4 regions of the Paenibacillus sp. 276b genome follow, and region 1 is predicted to be linked to each of the others. Evidence: riboswitches for the same ligand, from Rfam matches in the RefSeq annotation. Region 1 holds a riboswitch; each other region holds the start of a gene.

Region 1 (4,805 bases):
AATATCACATGGATGTGAAGCTGGTAGACGGGAATGTACTGCAAGGGACTCAGACGATCACCTGGACACATCCAGGTAAGAAAACCGTCAGCGAGCTTTATTTTCACATGTATCCCAATGCCTTCTCTTCTGCCGACACCACTTTTATGAAAGAATCCGGAGGGAAACTTCGAGGTGATGTCATGCCCACTAACGGTTACGGTTCCATGCATATTACAGAAATGAAAACAGAGGATGGGCTTTCTCTCTTACATCGGATGCAGTATGTGCAACCGGATGACGGAAACATGAAAGATACTACCCTCATTAAGGTACGGCTGCCCAAACCCGTTAAAGGCGGTGAAAGCATCACGCTTCACACCCGATTTGAGGTCAAGCTACCGAAAATTTTTGCCCGCATGGGAACAGCAGATAATTTCGTTATGGCAGGTCAGTGGTTCCCTAAACTTAGCGTATATGAGCCAGTAGGCACACGAGGTCAAACGACCGAAGGCTGGAATCTGCATCAGTATCACGGTAATTCAGAGTTTTACGCCGATTTCGGTATCTATAGTGTGCGTATTCGGGTACCGGAAACATACAAAGTAGCTGCTACTGGATTCCCAACCCAGCAAGCGGTTGTGAAGAACGGCGAAAAAGTATATCAGTTCTATGCCGATGATGTGCATGATTTTGCCTGGTCAGCCTCTCCTGATTTTGTTTATGCAGAAGAACCCTTCTCTGCTCCCAATGTGCCAGGCGTTCGAATCAAGCTGTATCTCGACCCTGCTCATGAGAATCTGAAGGAACGTTATTTCTACGCCGCCAAAGCAGCGCTATCCAATTATAGCAAGTGGTTTGGCCCTTATCCGTATTCCACACTGTCCATCGTTGTCCCGCCCAAATCAGGGAATGGCGCAGGGGGAATGGAATACCCTACCTTGGTCACCGCCTTCGGTGCAGATGATTCTGCTCCTGGCTACGATCTGGAACGCACGGTTGTGCACGAGATTGGGCATCAGTATTTTTACGGCATGGTCGCGAGTAATGAATTTGAAGAGGCTTGGCTGGACGAAGGATTCACCTCCTATGCAGAAGACAAAGTAATGGAACAGGAATACGGACTTATCCCGAATCTGCCCGTACAAGCTGGTCTCATTACTTCTCCAGCTTCACTGACACAGGACTCCTGGAAGTTTGATTCCCAGAATCAATATGCAGCAAACGTATACACACGAGGCAAGCTTGTATTACTTGGAATAGAACAACAGGTTGGTGCTAAAACGATGGAGCGTATTCTCTCGACCTATGTGAATAAATACCGCTTCAAACACCCTACTTCGTCTGATTTTCAAAAGGTCGTGGAACAAGTGACGCGTACATCCTGGACCGATTATTTTAATCAGTATGTATACGGCGATGGCATGGCTGACTTTGCAGTGGAAAAGATCGCAATCAATCCTATCCTGAAAGACGGCCAAACGTTGTACGAGTCATCGGTTACATTGCAGAAAAAAGGGAGTGAATATAAGAAGGTTCCTGTTCGAATTATGTTCGAAGATGGGAAAACCATGACGAAAGAATGGGATGGTAGCGAGGAGCGCATTACCTACAAACTGACCTATACTTCCCCTGTTTCCTGGGCTATGACTGATCCGCTATACACGATTGTGCTGGAGAACCATCATATGAACAATTTTCTGAAAGCCGGACTGGATGAGCCAACTAAATCCCGCTGGAGCATGAGCGCAACCAAAATTATAGAAGCCATATTCGGAAGTCTGTCATGGTGAGGTGGATACAGTGAAAGCGAAAATACGTGAAGGCTGGTTTCTCGTCCGTCAGCATATGTTCATTGCGGCACTCTTATTTCTCTATCAATTAGTATGGGGATACTTTCTTTATCGGATGGTGCAGTCAGCTGTGGTTCCGCTGCTCCTGCGTTATCCTGACCCTGATACAGGGGAACTCAGTACGATTTTATTTAAAATGGAGAGCCAACTCGGTCTGACAACGAATCCGGAGGTTCACCGCTATTTATGGATTTTAGGGGCTATGCTGCTGATACGGATTCTGATTAGCCCACTCATTCAGGCAGGGCTGCTCTACTCGCTCCAGCATTATAACCATTCGGAAGAGCGCATTCCATTCATTCGCGGTATCAAAAATTTATGGAAACCGATGCTGTTGCTCCACACCATTCGGACTATATTACTGCTGCTACCCGCTTATTGGCTCGCGCCAAAGCTCTATTCCATCTTTATGGAAGGTTTTCATTCCCTCCATCTGCTCTTGCCTGGTATTCCCTATGTTGCTGGTTGGATTGTATACGGGTGGGTTATCCATCATGTCCTACTGTACATGCAGTTTGGTATCTCAGCTCCCGATGGGGAAGGCGGAGCACGTGGTACGTTTCAAGCTATATGGATTGCACTACGCCAAGTCATCACTCTAATCGGCATTGCTGTCCTGCTGGGCGGCCTTCATCTGTTGGTCTTTGGTGCCTTTACTTCAGCTTCATGGTTACTAACCGGCTTAACTGGTCTTATACTACAACAAACGTATCCACTTGCCCGGTGCTTGCTGAGTCTGTGGAAAATATGTGCCCATTTCCGCCTATGGCAGTCCAACTCGGTCAAAGATTAAATTAAACGGTTAAAAACGGTTACCATCTCTATGTAAAGTTGTATTCTTCAAATGCCGTTAAACAAGCAAACCTCGACCTTTCCCCGTCAAAGGTCGAGGTTTTTTTTGTTAATTTTGTTGTTAAACGTTGCCAAAGTGATATACCTCTGTTACAATAATCGCAGTGAGTTTTTAGTAACAACTTTGTAATCTTTACCTTCATATTTGTAACTACTTAAAATTTAATCGTCATTTCTTGATTTCGCAGGTGCATAACTAGCATAGCCAAATTCCTAGCACCTGGGAAGCGGGGGAACCAGTTATGGGTGAATTGATCTTGCAACAGAGGGATCATAGGGGACCTTCAACCGAATCCTTAAGCTAACCTCGCAGGCATTGGAAGGGGTATATCTCTTGTTTAAGAAGAAATTAACCGCAGCTGTACTCAGCCTCACATTCGCATTATCGCTTGGAGCAGGCAGCGCATTCGCAGATTCGAAAATGGACCAAGTTATTGATTCAGCAATGGGGACTACATACAAAAGCGGAGGAACAACGCTTAACGGCTTTGACTGCTCTGGATTCACAAGTTATGTATTCGACAAGCTGGGCATTGATCTGGCTCGCCAATCGAGTTCACAATTCGACATGGGTGATTCGGTATCCCGGATGGAAATGAGACCAGGTGATCTGGTATTCTTCAATACAACGGGCAAAGGGGTCTCGCACGTAGGGATCTTTGTAGGGGATGGAAAGTTTGCACACTCCTCTTCTTCCAAAGGAGTTACAATCAGCGCATTAAGCGAAAGCTACTGGGCTAACCGCTATGTTGGCGCTAAACGCATTATGAGCACGGACGCATATGAGACATTGGCCATCGACTAGGGACAAGCTGAGCAACGTCATGCTGTAACAATAACACTACTGTAACGAAGCATAATAGAACCGTCTGGTACATTCTCCGCAGGAATGTATCCGGCGGTTTTTTTGTGCTTCGTTTCCTTTAATGCGTTCGGGATAGCTACCAAACCTAACTTTAACTTTTTTTAAAGTTAATTTTCATTGCTTCGTCCGTGCTCTTATAATGTTTTTACCCATCCCACTATAATATAAACGAAATTACCGGAACTTTTGTTTCACTTTTTTTGAAAAACGAGGACTTGCCAAATGAACGCCTCTTTTGTAGAGTGGAAACAAGCTTAGATATGGAATGACATATGTATATGGACAAATCAAAATCATTATAGCTTGTTCACAATGAGAGGAGCGTGCAGTTGTATGGATGAAGCCCCTGTGACGTTTCACGTTGTGCCCATGCAAGAAGAACACGCGGAACTAATCTGCGATTGGCAGTATGACCCGCCTTATAATATTTATAGCTGGCTGCCCTGGGAGCAGATGAAAGCACTTGAAGTGGAATTCGGCGATCCCCAGCTACGGAAAGAACAATATGCGGTGGTGCTGGGAGAGGATCAGCAGATTTGCGGTTTTGCTCAATACTTCCCGCTTGAAGGTGTAACCCGCATCGGACTTGGCATGCACCCCGATCGATGTGGTCATGGTCAAGGAACGGCTTTTGTCTCGGCCATTGTGCAGGAAGCCATTCGCCGGAACCCTACAAACGAAATTGATCTGGAAGTTCTGACCTGGAATGACCGGGCTATTCGTGTCTATCTCAAAGCCGGATTTGTTACGCAGGATACATACGAACGACAGACACCGAGTGGTTTGAAACCTTTTTACTGTATGGTCTATGAAGGTCCTCGCGAATAACTAGGGCTTAAAATCACCCCAAAAAGTCCCCGGTTATGTGATTAGTTCAAAAAATTACCACAAAATGCTATGATGTCACTACAGGTTCCGTTATAATGATATGGATAGTTTCAAGTTAGATGATCTTTCATTCTGGAGGGGACATAAGGGATGCACAAATGGATCATGAGCGGGGTATTTTTTGCAGCGTGCGCTTTAGCTATTGTACTAATGTTTACGCTTCCAGGGAAAGAGGAAGTTGCAGAAGAAGCGAAACCGACGATGCCGCAAGTTACAATGGATGCAGGACAGGCTGAGGCACTGGTCAAAGCAAACTGTATTACCTGCCACGGTGATCAGCTTCAAGGGGGCATGGGCCCTAGTCTGCAGAAGATTGGCAGCCAGGACGATGTGGAGAAGATTTATACGACCATCGTCAAAGGTAAAAG
Region 2 (4,805 bases), on a different contig from region 1:
TTATCCATCATGGTCATTCTTCTGGGAGGAAGTTACGCTCCTGCTCAGTTATGGGCTTCTTCAAGCCCGCAAACCGAACCTGCTTCGAAGTCTGATTCTTCCCAAGAAGAACAGTTGACTCTGGGACAGCTCAGACAGAAATATGCGGATACGTTCAAAACCAATGGCCCCTCGACAAAAAAGGTCGCACTGACTTTTGATGACGTACCTGATCCACGGTTCACCCCGCAGGTGTTGGATATTCTAAAAAAATACAAGGTGCGGGCTACGTTTTTCATTGTGGGACATCGCGCTGAGAAACATCCGGATCTAGTGAAACGCATGGTAAAGGAAGGGCATATTGTTGGCAATCACAGCTACAATCACCCGGAGTTCAGTAAGCTGTCCATGAATGCATTTCGCAAACAAATCTTACATACCGGGGATATTATTCGGAATCTGGCGGGGTACACGCCCAAAATGATTCGTCCACCTTATGGCGACATTAATGAGCAACAGCTGCAATGGGCAGCCAAACAACATTACAGCATTGTGAACTGGAATGTCGATTCCCTGGACTGGAAGGGCCTCTCCAAAGAGGAAGTCAAACAAAACATCCTGTCGGCCGTTAAACCAGGTTCCATTGTTCTGCAACATGCAGGAGGCGGTGTCGGATCGAAGCTGAGTGGTACCATCGAGGCGTTGCCTGAAGTTATCGAGGAATTGCGAAACCGCGGGTACGAGCTGGTGACTTTGGACGAAATGCTGGAACTGCCAAAGGGTAAATAGGTCAAGATCCCTGAAGTTGGATATTCAAAAGGGTGTTCTTCCATCACATTATTGTGATGGAAGAACACCCTTTATTGTTTAATTTAGATATAGTTGGAGTCACATATGATGATGTGCAGCTACGCTTTGATTTTATTTCAAAATGTAAAGTTCAACATCCTGAATACCAAATGTGCTCACGGATTGCTTGCTGCCAGGAATAAAGATATCGATCTTGTGACCTTTAATGGCACTACCCACATCACGAGCCGTTGCTACAAATGCCTGTTTTGGCAGTCCTGGATGTGTATGACCTGTCACCAGTACCTTTGTACCCAATGGAATGATACTTGGGTCTACTGCAATGGTACCCAATTCAAGCGGATTACCGAAGTAATCCACGGCACCCCATCCTCCATTTTCGGAAGCGTCTGCGGAGTATGCTGTTGCTTTGACGTCGACAGCTTTGCTGTAATCAAACGTTTTACCCCAGGCTTGTACAACTTTACTATCTGCATTAACGTCAAGGCTTGCGGCAGTTACCGTTTTGGCCTCCGTTTTAGCTGCTGCAGCAGAAGCTGTGTTCGTTGTTTTACCAGGGATCGTAATTTTCAAACCACCATAAATGTTGTAAGCTGAAATGTCATTGTTAGCTTTAATAAGAGCGTTAAGTCCAACTCCATATTGTTTGGATAAGGTGTAGAAGGTATCCCCCTCTTTGGCCACATGAACTGAATCAGCATGAGCCGGAACGGCCTGAATGAGCATTGCTGCTGTCAGCAAAGCTGTTGCTGTTTTGGCTATACGTTTCTTGTTAATCATGGTCTTCCTCCCTCATTATGCCTGCGAAGTTAGTTGTCGGATTCGGATGGAGGAAACCACCCTATAGGTTCAATTACATTAATAATTTATGTAGCCCTAATTCACCCCAAGCCGTGTGCAAATGATTCTTCCCCAAGCACACTCTGCATCGTTACATCCCCCACACTCCCAACTCCGGAAGTTTCGGCAGGAACAAATATATCACAACTTTGTAACCAAGAGTCGTAGTAAATGTTACCATCTGGCTAATTCACTTCAATATTTTTGCTGAATTCAAGCGACTTTTTCAAAAAAATGTCTATTTGAGCTTATATCGTTGATGACAGAAACGTTACTTTTTATGTAAATCCGTGCGTATTCACACGCAACAAAACAATCCCTGCCGACAGGTCGCCGACAGGGATCTATGAGGGAATAAGAATTCTCATCCACAGTATATATTTTGCATTTTCATCCAATTCATCCTAATGATGACTTGGATGTATTAGAGCACTTTAGCAAGGAAGTCACGTGTACGTGCATGCTTAGGCTCACCAAACACTTCAGCAGGTGTTCCTTCTTCTACAATAACCCCACCATCCATGAACAGGATGCGGTCCCCTACTTCGCGTGCGAAGCCCATCTCATGCGTTACAATAACCATGGTCATGCCGCCCTCTGCAAGCCGCTTCATGACATCCAGTACTTCACCGACCATTTCAGGGTCCAGTGCTGAAGTAGGCTCGTCAAACAGCATGACATGCGGCTGCATCGCAAGCGCTCTTGCAATAGCGATCCGTTGTTTCTGTCCTCCGGACAGCTGATTAGGATAAGTGTCTTTTTTGTCAGACAGGCCAACCGTCTTCAGCAAATCTGCGCAGATTTGTTCCGCTTCCTGTGCAGATTGTTTTTTCACTTTAATGGGAGCAATCGTAATGTTCTGCTGCACCGTTTTGTGCGGGAACAGATTGAAATGCTGGAATACCATCCCCATTTTTTCACGAGTTGCATTAATGTTGTGTTTAGGGTCAGTGATCGAAACTCCTTCAAAATTAATTTCGCCGGAAGTTGGCTGCTCCAGCAGGTTTAGGCAGCGCAAAAAGGTACTTTTTCCCGATCCGGACGGACCGATGACCACGACAACCTCGCCTTTGCCAATTGTTACGTTAATGCCCTTGAGCACATCGTTATTTCCATATGATTTGTGTAATTGTCTAACGTCTATCACTTGCACTCAACTTCCTTTCCAGTCGACCCAGCAGCTTGGACAAAATGAACGTCAGCACAAAGTAAATGGCCGCTGCAATCAGGAATGGATTCATTCCTTGGTACGTAATGTTTTTGACTACACTTGCCTGGTACATAATGTCCACCATACCAATAACCGAGATGATGGAGGATTCCTTGATAATGGTCACGAATTCATTACCGATCGCCGGCAACACCGCTTTGAACGCTTGTGGAAGCACAATGAAGCGCATTGCCGCACCTCTACCCATTCCCAGGGAACGAGCTGCTTCCAACTGGCCTCGATCCACACCCTGTATACCAGCGCGGAAAATCTCGGCAAGATAGGCACCACTATTAATGGATAGTGTGATAATCCCCGCCTGAAGCGGCGTGAAATTAATCCCCAACGTTAGAGCAAGACCGTAATAGATAATCATCAACTGAACCAGCATTGGTGTACCACGAATAACTTCAACGTAAGCTGTTCCGATCCAACGCAGAATTGAAACGTCATGCAGACGTAACAGACAGATGATCAAACCGATAATTACCCCGAATATTACACCGAGTGCAGACAGTAAAAGGGTGTAACCTACGCCTGTTGCATAAAAGCTTTTGTATTCCCAGAACACTTGAAAAATGTTTTGATCTTTTTTCACCTTGTCTGCCATCAACTGGCTTGCCTCGGTAACCAACTGATCGATTTTATTTTCGCTTTTCAGACGTTCGAGCGTTCCGTTCACTGCATTCAGCAATTCCGTATTGCCCTTACGAATCCCGATTGCCGCTTCGGCCTGCTCCTCATCCGGAATAGCCGGTGCTAATCCAATCACATCATCCAGATAACCGGCAGCCACCGTATCTTCAACGATCGCAGCATTTACACGATTGGTCTGCAATTGCAGCACGATATCAGATATTTTATCAAGTGCTGTCAGTTTTGCGCCTGGGATTCCCTGGCCAATCGTTTCCTGAATGGAGCCTTTTTGAACTCCAATCTTTTCATTTTCCAACTCCGCCATGGTTGGATATTTATCTTTATCCGCATTGCGAATCATAATGACTTGCTTTGATTTATAATAGGTATCGGAGAAGTCAATGCTTTGTCTACGATCATCTGTTGGCGTCATTCCCGAGATGACCATATCCACACGACCACTCTGCAACGCAGGAAGAAGTCCGTCAAAACCCATATCCTCTATTACAAGTTCTGCGCCAAGATCGGCAGCAATTTCTTTAGCAATCGAAATATCAAATCCGACAATTTGGTCTTTACCATCAATCACTTTATGGAATTCATATGGTGCAAAATCGGCACTTGTACCGAGCACCAGCTTTTTACTGCCTGAATTGCTTGTAGTTCCCGTTGCCAACGCAACAGGTGCAACCGTAGTAAGCAAGACCACAAGAGCTAGCAGCATCATGGTGTAACGACTAATCAATTTCAACCCTGTTCTCCCCTTATAATACTTTGTATGCTTTCTGTTGTTGATGCCTGAGTCATTATAAAGTAGAATGCATGATTATGCAATGAATTTCGACATTACAAATCCTGACTAGTTTCTGAAAAATAACCGCAACTATGATATAATTATTGAATTATTTTCATTTTTGCTTAAGGAGTCCACCATGACACATACCAAAACACAAATTTTAACTGTAATTGATCAATATGCTTCCCGTTTTAAAGAGATTTCATCATACATTGGTGCCAATCCGGAACTTGGTAACGAAGAGTACCTCGCCTCTGCTCGGTTAAAAGAAGAACTTGCCTACCACGGTTTTTCCGTAGAAGCTCCTGTTCTTGGCTTAGATACCGCATTCATCGGTACGTATGCTGCATCCAAACCAGGTCCGACTATTGCCCTGTTATGTGAATACGACGCACTTCCGGAAATCGGTCATGCTTGTGGACACCATCTAATCTGCATGATGAGCCTCGGAGCTGCGGTAGGTCTGAAGTCCATACTGGATGAAGTGGGCGGAACATTAAAAGTATTCGGTACACCAGCGGAAGAAACGCGTGG
Region 3 (4,805 bases), on a different contig from region 1:
ATGAGCCATTGGCTGCGGGCATGGCCCCATCTCTCGGGGAAGCCCACAGCTCCATGAAGGTGCCTCAGAACGCTGCTTGGTGGAAAAAGTTCCTTGCTTTTGTTGGACCGGGTTACCTCGTTGCCGTTGGATATATGGATCCTGGGAACTGGGCAACGGATATTGCGGGTGGTTCACAATTCGGTTATACGTTATTGTCCGTTATTCTGATTTCGAACTTAATGGCAGTTGTGTTACAGTCTCTCGCTGGCAAGCTCGGGATTGTCACAGGACGGGATTTGGCGCAAGCCTGCCGCGAACGATTTAGCATGCCTGTTGTAATCGTGTTATGGATTTTGTGTGAGCTTGCGATTGCAGCCACCGACCTTGCCGAGGTTATTGGTTCAGCCATCGCGCTCAAGCTGCTGTTCAACATCCCCATGTTATACGGCGTCATTATTACCGCTGTCGATGTACTGGTCATTCTTTTGCTGCAAAATAAAGGCTTTCGCGCATTGGAATCCCTCGTAATTGTACTGATGGCTACCATCGCCCTCTGCTTCGGGATTGACCTGTTTCTCGCTAAACCAGATATGGGTGGCGTCATGCATGGTTTCGTACCGAATGTCGAGATTTTGCAAAATCCGGCTATGCTCTACATCGCCATCGGGATTATCGGTGCAACCGTCATGCCCCATAATCTGTATCTGCATTCTTCCATTGTGCAGACCCGTCAGATTGAACAGACGCCAAAAGGAAAAAAAGAAGCGATTCTGTATTCCACCATGGATTCAACCATCGCTTTAACGCTAGCTCTGTTCATTAATGCAGCCATCCTGATTGTGTCTGCTGCCGTGTTTCATAGTGCGGGTATGACCCAGGTGGCGGAAATTACAGATGCTTACCATCTGTTGACACCTCTGCTGGGAACCACCATCGCCAGCATCCTGTTCGGTGTAGCCCTGCTGGCTTCAGGCCAAAACTCAACACTCACCGGCACGTTGTCCGGACAGATTGTAATGGAAGGCTTCCTGAACATTCGTATTCCAGCGTGGCTTCGTCGACTGGTTACACGTCTGATCGCTATCATCCCGGCCGTCATCGTAACAGCCATTGCTGGAGAGCACGGAACAGAAGAACTGTTGATTCTTAGCCAGGTTGTGCTGTCTCTGCAGCTACCCTTTGCCGTCATTCCGCTGGTAATGTTTACGAGTGACAAAAAAAGCATGGGGGCTTTTGCCAACAAGCTGTGGCTCAAAATCATCTCCTGGATCATTGCCGGAGTTATCGTTGTCCTGAATGTGTATCTGATTATCCAGACCATTCTGTTGTTCTAGGTTAAACGGAATTACGCCGTATTTTGTCTAACTCAAAAAGGCTGATCAACTCAAGTAACGTACCCCTTGAGACGATCAGCCTTTTATATGTTAGAGCAGCAGCCTAATTATACCGAATAGATCATAAATACTGCTCTTATTTAGTTGTCTGAATTTTGAGTTACCATTAACAAAGGAAGAAGTTCCTCCAGTGATTCAATAGTCCAGTCTGGACGCTCTGCATCCGCAAGCTCCGGCTGGAATCTGCCATAACCCTGCAAAATCCGGATCGTGTGCATACCCAGCTTCTTAGCCGGAATAATATCATTATCAATCCTGTCGCCGATCATGACCGCTTCCTCAGGTTTGCATCCCGCCTGTTTCAACGCTACAGCATACAATTCAGGATCAGGCTTGGACACTCCTTCTTCAGCCGAACAGGCCAGCACATCCACATACTTGCGCAAGCCGTAGCTATCCAGCCGATTTTCCGTCCCCGGACTCTGATTGGCAATGATACCAATCTTATAGTGTTGCGACAACGTCTGGAGAACAGCGTCGGCTGACGCAAAGGGGCGCTCAAGCTCTTTGCGGAACTTCAGCTTCTCCTGTATCTGTTCCCGGTGCCCCTCATCGCTGATAAGGGTACGAATAGCCAATTTCATCGGCCATTGCTCGTAATTTCGGTAGGAGGCGGCAAATATATCTCGCACCGTCTGCATCTCCACCTGATAACCAAGCGCACAAGCTTCACGAACGAACTGACCGATAATATCATCTACCGGCTCCCATTCGTCCACGAGCGTATCCCCCACATCAAAGAACAACCATTGTATTCCACGTACATCCGGCACGCCTATTCCTCCTCGTTAGCCACAGGAAATCCATATCCCTATTTCCCAAACCATAAAAAAGAAGACCCACCATCATGCATGAGTCTCCTCAAGATTCCGTTTATTTATGATTTCAATTATAACAGGCAGCTGACACTGGATCAATCACAGGAATAGTACTAGCCACTAGCCATTCAGTAGAAACCCAACTTCCCCATTCAAGGAATATACAATACGGTCTGCTCCCATTCCCCGATAGATCCCTTTGGGGTGGCTTTGTTCCGTAATGACACACAGGGACTTGGATGTCCAGGAGCGGCAGATCTGCAAATATCGACAGGTCAGGTTTAGGCTATTTTCAAAAATAAAAACATTGCCGACACTACCTTGCGGCAAAAACCATTTCTGAGCAGCAGCTGTGTTCATGCGAATGACATGCTCCACACCGATTCTCCGGAGCCTGCGCTCTTCCCCTGCACTGTTGGTCAGAACGGCAAACGGCATTTTTTTGTACATCAGCAATTTGATAAATTTACGTCCTGCTTCATTTGGAGCAGTCACTAAGATCATCTCTTTATCCATCATTCGTTCCTCCCTTGGCGTGAAAAGACAACAAAAAAGAAGCGTGGGGGACCAAGGCCTCCCGGACGCTTCTTCAATAATCCATAGCAAAAAGACACTATGAACCAGCGTACGGCTTGTTGCCTCTCCCTTTAACGCTTACGAGGTTAGCTGACGGATTCGGGCGCGAGAGTCGCCCTATTTCCGGCTGTCACCGGAAAATTCACCCCATGGATGCCTACTGTCTTGGACAGTTCATCCTGTTGGTTCCCCCGTTTCCCACCCATGAATGAATGGAAACTCAGCGATTAAAACATCGTTCTTTTATAATCATTAATCAGAGCGATATTATCGTTTGTTTCGTTTTTCATGTAAAATTTAATTTAAATTGGAATTACGATATGAATCATACACCCGTGCCATATTGGTGTAAAGTCTGCGCAGATCACCGAATCGACGGATTTTTGCCATTTCACATCAATAATAGCGCTTACAACGTATCCATTCTCTACCCATCTCATCAAAGCTCTCTAATTCTCTCTTTAGCGAAATTCAGGTAGCAAATCAGTCACAGATCATACACGACAGCTTCAAATTGAGTTAAAAAAGCAATATTAATTTTGCATTATTTAATTGTAATCAATATAATAGAAGAAAGAAGAATATGAAATGGAGGCGATTTTCATGTCAGTCTACGACTACAAAGTAAACACCCTTCGCGGTCAGGAAGTTGAAATGTCCAACTATCGTGACAAAGTACTGCTTATCGTGAATACAGCAAGCCAATGCGGCCTCACACCTCAATTCAAAGGTCTGCAAGAGCTTCAGGATAAGTTTAAAGACTCCCCATTCGAAGTTCTTGGTTTTCCAAGCAACCAGTTTGCACAGGAAAAAGGCTCTTCTGATGATATTGCCGAGTTCTGCCAGATGAACTATCGTGTTAGCTTCCCGATGTTTGAGAAGATCGATGTGAATGGTTCAAGCGCTCACCCTCTATTCCAGCACCTTACCAAAGAAGCACCAGGCGTACTCGGCTCCAAAGCCATCAAATGGAACTTCACCAAATTCCTTGTGGATCAGAACGGACGTGTTCTGAAACGGTATGCTCCCAAAACAACACCTGATAAAATTGAAGCGGACATCAAAGAATTGCTTAAATAACAAGTAAAGGCCATCCGACCCCAGCAGACAGAATGAGCATGCATTCAGGGGAAACGGGTGACCTTTTTTTGTCTGGCCCATCTGTACTGTAAATAAAACAAAAAAAGAAGAAGCTTCCCATACGGGAAGCTTCTTCTTTATCGTTCTTATCATGCGGTCGAGAGGACTCGAACCTCCACGGGTATACACCCACTACCCCCTCAAGATAGCGTGTCTGCCATTCCACCACGACCGCATGTCGTAAATAATCGGCAACAAAATTGATTATACCCGGTTCATGTTTAAAAGTAAAGCATTTTTCTTAATATCATTTTAACTGCGCTTTTCCTTCCATAAATCGTATAATCTCGTCATTTTCTCCTACGAAGTGCATATGATTAAATTTAATCCCGTTTGTATACCCGATTAGGCCGATCACTCTACTTTATTTGTATTACCATCCTTCATATCCCTTAGTATAAAGTAACTCATAAAGTTATATAAAATAACACTAATTAGATTTAATATTCAAAAAACAAAGAAACTATTGACAAAAAGCGGATATTTATGTGAATATATATATCATATAATTCGGATTTACAAACATAAAGCGAACCAAAAAGGAGTATAAATGTTATTTAACATAACATTTAACGAACGTAGGAGGCGAAAGATTGTGAACCGTGGGAATAAGCTGCTCGATTATGTCAAACTGCTTGATTCCTCTATCCAGGTCGGAGGGTTCACCCATTCCTTCGGTATGGATGCCCATATCGCTGAAGGTACCATTCGTAGTGTTGAAGATCTCGAATCATTCATGCGCTGTCAATTGCATCCCAGCATCGTGCGTCTGGAAGGTATGGCGATTAAAGGCATATACACCGCCGCAGATCACAAGGACGCATGGCGTACAGCCCTCATCGACAAACTCGTTCATGTCCAGCGCACCCCAGTCAATCTTAGAGAACATGCCTCC
Region 4 (4,805 bases), on a different contig from region 1:
GACATGAAGGGAGAAATACAGCATGATGTTGTTCGACACACATACACACCTGGATGCACCACAATTCGACGAGGACCGCGAGGAAATGATTCAGCGTGCTGTGGATGCAGGCGTTGGTCGCATGATTAATGTGGGCTTTAACCGGGGGACCATTCCAACCACGATGAAGCTGGCTGAAACCTATGATTTTATATATGCTGCCGTAGGCTGGCACCCAGTGGATGCAATCACAATGCAAGAGGGTGATCTGGAATGGATTGCATCTTTATGCAAGCATGAAAAAGTGGTAGCCATCGGTGAAATTGGTCTAGACTATTACTGGGACACTTCACCGAAAGAGGTTCAACATCGCGTATTACGACAACAGATTGGTCTTGCCCGTGAGTTGAATATGCCGATTGTCATTCACAACCGGGATGCGCATGAGGATATTGTAAAGATTCTGCGTGAAGAGAAAGCTGGAGAAGTAGGCGGTGTCATGCATTCCTTCTCTGGCAGCTGGGAAACGGCGAAAATGTGTCTGGATTTAGGCTTTCATCTTTCCTTCGGAGGGCCAATCACGTTCAAAAATGCAAAGCAGCCCAAAGAGGTACTTGAGAAGGTTCCTATGGACCGATTTTTCATCGAAACGGACGCTCCTTATTTGACACCGCACCCTTATCGTGGAAAACGAAATGAGACAGCGCATGTACGTCTGGTTGCAGAAGCAGCTGCGGAAATTAAAGGCATTTCGGTAGAGGAAATTGCAGCAATAACGACCAAAAATGCCATGGAACGATTTGGGATTCGTTAAAAGATCGAGCAAAACGGGTGAAAAAGTGAGTTAAGCGGAGTTAATTTGCTTTTTGATCCAAATAAATCAAGAATATTACAATATTTTAACCAAATATTTAGAAAAACGTACTTGAACAACGCTTTACAACATGCATAGAAACAGGATATCATCTTTTCAGTGAATTGTTGTGCGGAAAATTGGACAGATGTTCGGGGGATGAACAAAGGGACACTTTCCGATGAAACAACATTACTTTCATGAATCAGTCTCGCTGAGTCTCCGTTAACGGAGAGCGGGGGAACCAATAGGGCTTAAACATCGGTGATTGCAGCCGATGCGCAACATGCGCTGACCCAAAAGCAGCGTATGAATCTGCGAAGCCGTATTTGATTTCTTCTTTGGGTCTCGGGGTGAATTCAAGGGCGTCCGCCATGAGCGGATGACCGGAGATAGGGCGGCTCTCTTTCGCCCGAACCCGACAGCTAACCTCGCAAGCGGAAAAAGAGAGGCAACCTCGTGCATGAATTTCCGATATTCAGAATCATTCGGAAGCCACGAAAGAGTTCCTCTTAAACTCTTTCTTTGGCTTTTTTGTTTTTGAATAAAAGAAATACGGTCATCATACGGTAAGTATTCAGGAGGATGACATCATGTTGCGAAGATTGATTCATGGTGCAGAACCGGATTATGTTGGTCCGATCTGTGTTCTGTAGAAAATTTGGTATAGTCGCGTCAAAGACATCATGCATTACTTTAGACGGCGAGGCTATGAAGGAGGACGGAGAAGTGGGCACATTCCAACCAGAAGAGACCCATGAGTCACGATCATCCAGTAAGTCTTTCGCGTTGCGGTGGAAGCATGAGAACTTGCGTCAAATGGCATTGATCGCGATTTTCTCAATTGCGCTTACAATCATGATCTTGTTAGTCGTTTACGGTCAGGCCGGGAAACAAATTTCACTGGTTATTGATGGCAAAGCTCAAGCGGTAGAGACTCGTACAGGAATGCTTCAGGAAATGCTGGAGGAGCAGTCAATCACAGTCAGCCCTCACGATCAGGTATCCATGCCCTTGAATGGGGCGATCACAGATGGAGACCGCATCGTTATTGAGCGGGCCGTTCCAGTTAATATTACGGCAGACGGGGACACCAAGACTCTGTATACAACCGATTCATCGGTAAAAGATGCGATTAAAAAATCAGGTATTCAAATTGCAAGTGAAGACAAAGTATATCCGGCGCTTGGAACCACTATTGAAGCGGATATGAAAATCCGTGTAGTGCGGGTAACAAAGCGTACGGTGGAAGTGGAACATCCGATTGCTTATAAAGTGATCAAAACGGCTGACCCTAGCTTGTACAAAGGCGACAATCGTGTCGTTGTGAGCGGTAAAGAAGGCACACTTGTACAGCATATTGAAAAAGTGTTTCAGGATGGAGAATTGGTCTCCAAAAAAATGGTGGGTAAATCGGTCGCAACGAATCGCGTCGATAAAGTGATTGCCATTGGTACCAAAGCCAAACCTGTTGTGAAAGAGCCAGTGATTCAGACGGTATCGGCGCAGACTTCCACGACAAAAACAGCAACAACCACGAACTCGAAGAAAACCGCTGCTTCGGGCAGCAAAGTAATTACCGTCTCAGGCAGTTCTTTTAAATATTCAAAAGTCTTGAAAAATGTATCCATGACGGCATACTCTTCTGAAGAGCCTGGTATCGGCACAAAAACAGCTTCAGGTACTCGGGTAACTGAGGGACGTACCATTGCGGTTGATCCCAAAATCATTCCGATTGGCTGGTGGGTGTATATCGAGGGCCTTGGCTTCCGTCGTGCGGAAGACACAGGTGGTGCCATTAAAGGCAACAAAATTGATGTGTATTATGATAGTGTGAAGCATGCCCTGAACTTCGGACGGAAGAAAGGCAAGACGGTATATGTGATTGGTCCGGTGAAGCCGGAAGCGAACTAAAATCGTTTTACTTTGAAATGGGAATGCTATAAAATATAAGCATGAATGATTCATGCGGAATATGCGGCGGAGGGGTCTGAATTCAGTCTCCCCGCCGTTTGGCAGAGAAGAGGGATATTCCTCTTCTTTTTGCGTTAGAAAGGAAGAAATGGAACATGATAAAAGAAGTGATCGTGGTAGAAGGCCGTGACGATACCGTAGCCATTCGACGTTCGGTTCAGGCAGATACGATCGAGACTGGTGGGTCCGCCATCAACCAGCGCATTCTAAAGCGGATCGCACTTGCTCAAGAGAGACGTGGTGTCATCGTACTGACAGACCCGGATCATGCTGGTGAACGTATTCGTAAAATCATCGCCAATAAAGTACCTGGTTGCAAGCATGCTTTCATTCCGGAGGCAGATGCTACGCGCAAAGGCGACATCGGAGTGGAGAACGCTTCACCGGAGGCGATTCGTCATGCATTAGCACGTGTACACACGTCATATGAAGGCGCACCAAGTTTGATCGATTGGGAGGATCTGATTGCGGCGGGACTGATTGTGCACCCACAGGCTGCTGCACGTCGTATGGAGATGGGCAATCTGCTGGGCATAGGTTATTGCAATGGCAAGCAGTTCCACAAGCGGTTGAGTGTATTCCAGATTACCCGGGAAGAGTTCTCCGAAGCATTATCGCAAATTGAACGTGAAGGATTGTGAGCGTATGAAAGGCATGGAAGAAACCGTAGAAATTGCAACACCCAAACGAACCAAAGAAATTATTCAAAGACACGGATTTTCATTCAAGAAGAGCTTAGGTCAGAACTTTCTGATCGATCAAAATATATTGAACAAAATTGTAAATGCAGCTGATTTGGACGAGTCCAAGGGCGCACTTGAGATCGGACCAGGGATCGGCGCACTCACAGAACGTCTGGCTCGGGTAGCCGGTCCTGTAACGGCTGTAGAGATTGATCAGCGATTGATCCCGATTCTGGGTGAAGTGATGCAGCCTTATCCAAACGTTCGTGTGCATCACGGGGATGTGCTGAAGCTGGATCTAGCTGAGTTGTTCCATACCGATTTTGGAACGGTAGATAAAGTGAGTGTTGTAGCCAATCTGCCTTATTATGTAACGACGCCAATCATGATGAAGCTGCTCGAAGAGAAGCTGCCTGTAGACAGCATTGTGGTCATGATCCAGAAGGAAGTGGCTGAACGCATGGCTGCTGCACCAGGATCAAAGGACTATGGCAGTTTGAGCATTGCGGTTCAGTACTACAGTATGCCGGAATTGGTCTGTATTGTTCCGCCCACGGTCTTTATTCCGCAGCCTAATGTGGAATCGGCTGTAATTAAGTTAAAGGTGCGTGAACAACCACCGGTTGAAGTTCCCGACGAGGCACATTACTTCGAAGTCGTACAGGCTTCCTTTGCGCAGCGTAGAAAAACCATCTCCAATAATCTGAAAGCCCGTTTCTTCACGAAGGAGAACAGAGAACAGGCTGATCAGTTGTTGGAGCAGGCCGGTATTCAGCCTTCAAGACGGGGAGAAACATTGAGCCTGCAGGAGTATGCGACACTCAGTACCGTAATGTGGGAAGCTGGGGTACGATCAGCTCTGTAAAATTCGGATGAACCAATCCGGGTTTCTGCCCATACGATGGGGTAGAGGTGATTATGTTGATGAATATCGGAGACTTGGTCGTTCGAAAGTCATACGGTGGAGATGTGACTTTCCGGTTGGAAGGCCTCCAGTCGGACGGTGCCATCATTAAAGGGACCGAGTTCCGGCTGTTAGCCGATTCCCCTGTGGACGATTTGATACAGGTTCCTTATGAACCGCAGAGTGCGAAGACGAGGCAGGCCCATGTGAAGGCACATCAGACGCTCTCACGCCTGCAGCAAAATCGAATGGAACAGGCGGAGCGCAATCGTGAAGGTTTGGTTCAGGAATGGTCTGTTCAACAAGACCCGGCTTATTTCGAGATGCCTGGCAAAGTGCTGCACTTGGATGGCGATCCTAATTATCTAAAAAAAAGCATGAACCTTTATGAGCAGCTTCGTGTTCCCGCAGA

The links. Region 1 has a riboswitch for cyclic di-AMP ahead of BLV50_RS32030 (C40 family peptidase). Riboswitches for the same ligand answer to the same signal wherever they lie in the genome.
Region 2: it holds a riboswitch for cyclic di-AMP, as region 1 does, so the genes downstream of both, BLV50_RS08955 (3D domain-containing protein) here and BLV50_RS32030 (C40 family peptidase) in region 1, are expected to answer to the same signal.
Region 3: it holds a riboswitch for cyclic di-AMP, as region 1 does, so the genes downstream of both, BLV50_RS13365 (HAD family hydrolase) here and BLV50_RS32030 (C40 family peptidase) in region 1, are expected to answer to the same signal.
Region 4: it holds a riboswitch for cyclic di-AMP, as region 1 does, so the genes downstream of both, BLV50_RS31225 (3D domain-containing protein) here and BLV50_RS32030 (C40 family peptidase) in region 1, are expected to answer to the same signal.

The regions. Positions count from the first base shown of each region.
Region 1 is NZ_FNRR01000015.1:27,444-32,248, forward strand. Features, by position in the region: gene BLV50_RS32020 (M1 family metallopeptidase) at 1-1,772, shown strand, start outside; gene BLV50_RS32025 (hypothetical protein) at 1,783-2,625, shown strand; cyclic di-AMP (ydaO/yuaA leader) riboswitch at 2,878-3,015, shown strand; gene BLV50_RS32030 (C40 family peptidase) at 3,019-3,489, shown strand; gene BLV50_RS32035 (GNAT family N-acetyltransferase) at 3,883-4,377, shown strand; gene BLV50_RS32040 (c-type cytochrome) at 4,528-4,805, shown strand, end outside.
Region 2 is NZ_FNRR01000001.1:2,119,116-2,123,920, forward strand. Features, by position in the region: gene BLV50_RS08950 (polysaccharide deacetylase family protein) at 1-768, shown strand, start outside; gene BLV50_RS08955 (3D domain-containing protein) at 901-1,569, opposite strand; cyclic di-AMP (ydaO/yuaA leader) riboswitch at 1,572-1,768, opposite strand; gene BLV50_RS08960 (amino acid ABC transporter ATP-binding protein) at 2,054-2,776, opposite strand; gene BLV50_RS08965 (ABC transporter substrate-binding protein/permease) at 2,763-4,226, opposite strand; gene BLV50_RS08970 (M20 family metallopeptidase) at 4,408-4,805, shown strand, end outside.
Region 3 is NZ_FNRR01000002.1:569,924-574,728, reverse strand. Features, by position in the region: gene BLV50_RS13375 (Nramp family divalent metal transporter) at 21-1,316, shown strand; gene BLV50_RS13370 (HAD family hydrolase) at 1,457-2,149, opposite strand; gene BLV50_RS13365 (HAD family hydrolase) at 2,315-2,710, opposite strand; cyclic di-AMP (ydaO/yuaA leader) riboswitch at 2,831-3,006, opposite strand; gene BLV50_RS13360 (glutathione peroxidase) at 3,374-3,850, shown strand; partial or broken gene BLV50_RS33790 (hypothetical protein) at 3,829-3,894, opposite strand; tRNA gene BLV50_RS13355 (tRNA-Leu) at 4,003-4,085, opposite strand; gene BLV50_RS13350 (urease accessory protein UreF) at 4,506-4,805, shown strand, end outside.
Region 4 is NZ_FNRR01000013.1:14,635-19,439, forward strand. Features, by position in the region: gene BLV50_RS31220 (TatD family hydrolase) at 23-793, shown strand; cyclic di-AMP (ydaO/yuaA leader) riboswitch at 1,035-1,288, shown strand; gene BLV50_RS31225 (3D domain-containing protein) at 1,562-2,746, shown strand; gene rnmV (ribonuclease M5) at 2,902-3,447, shown strand; gene rsmA (16S rRNA (adenine(1518)-N(6)/adenine(1519)-N(6))-dimethyltransferase RsmA) at 3,452-4,354, shown strand; gene yabG (sporulation peptidase YabG) at 4,414-4,805, shown strand, end outside.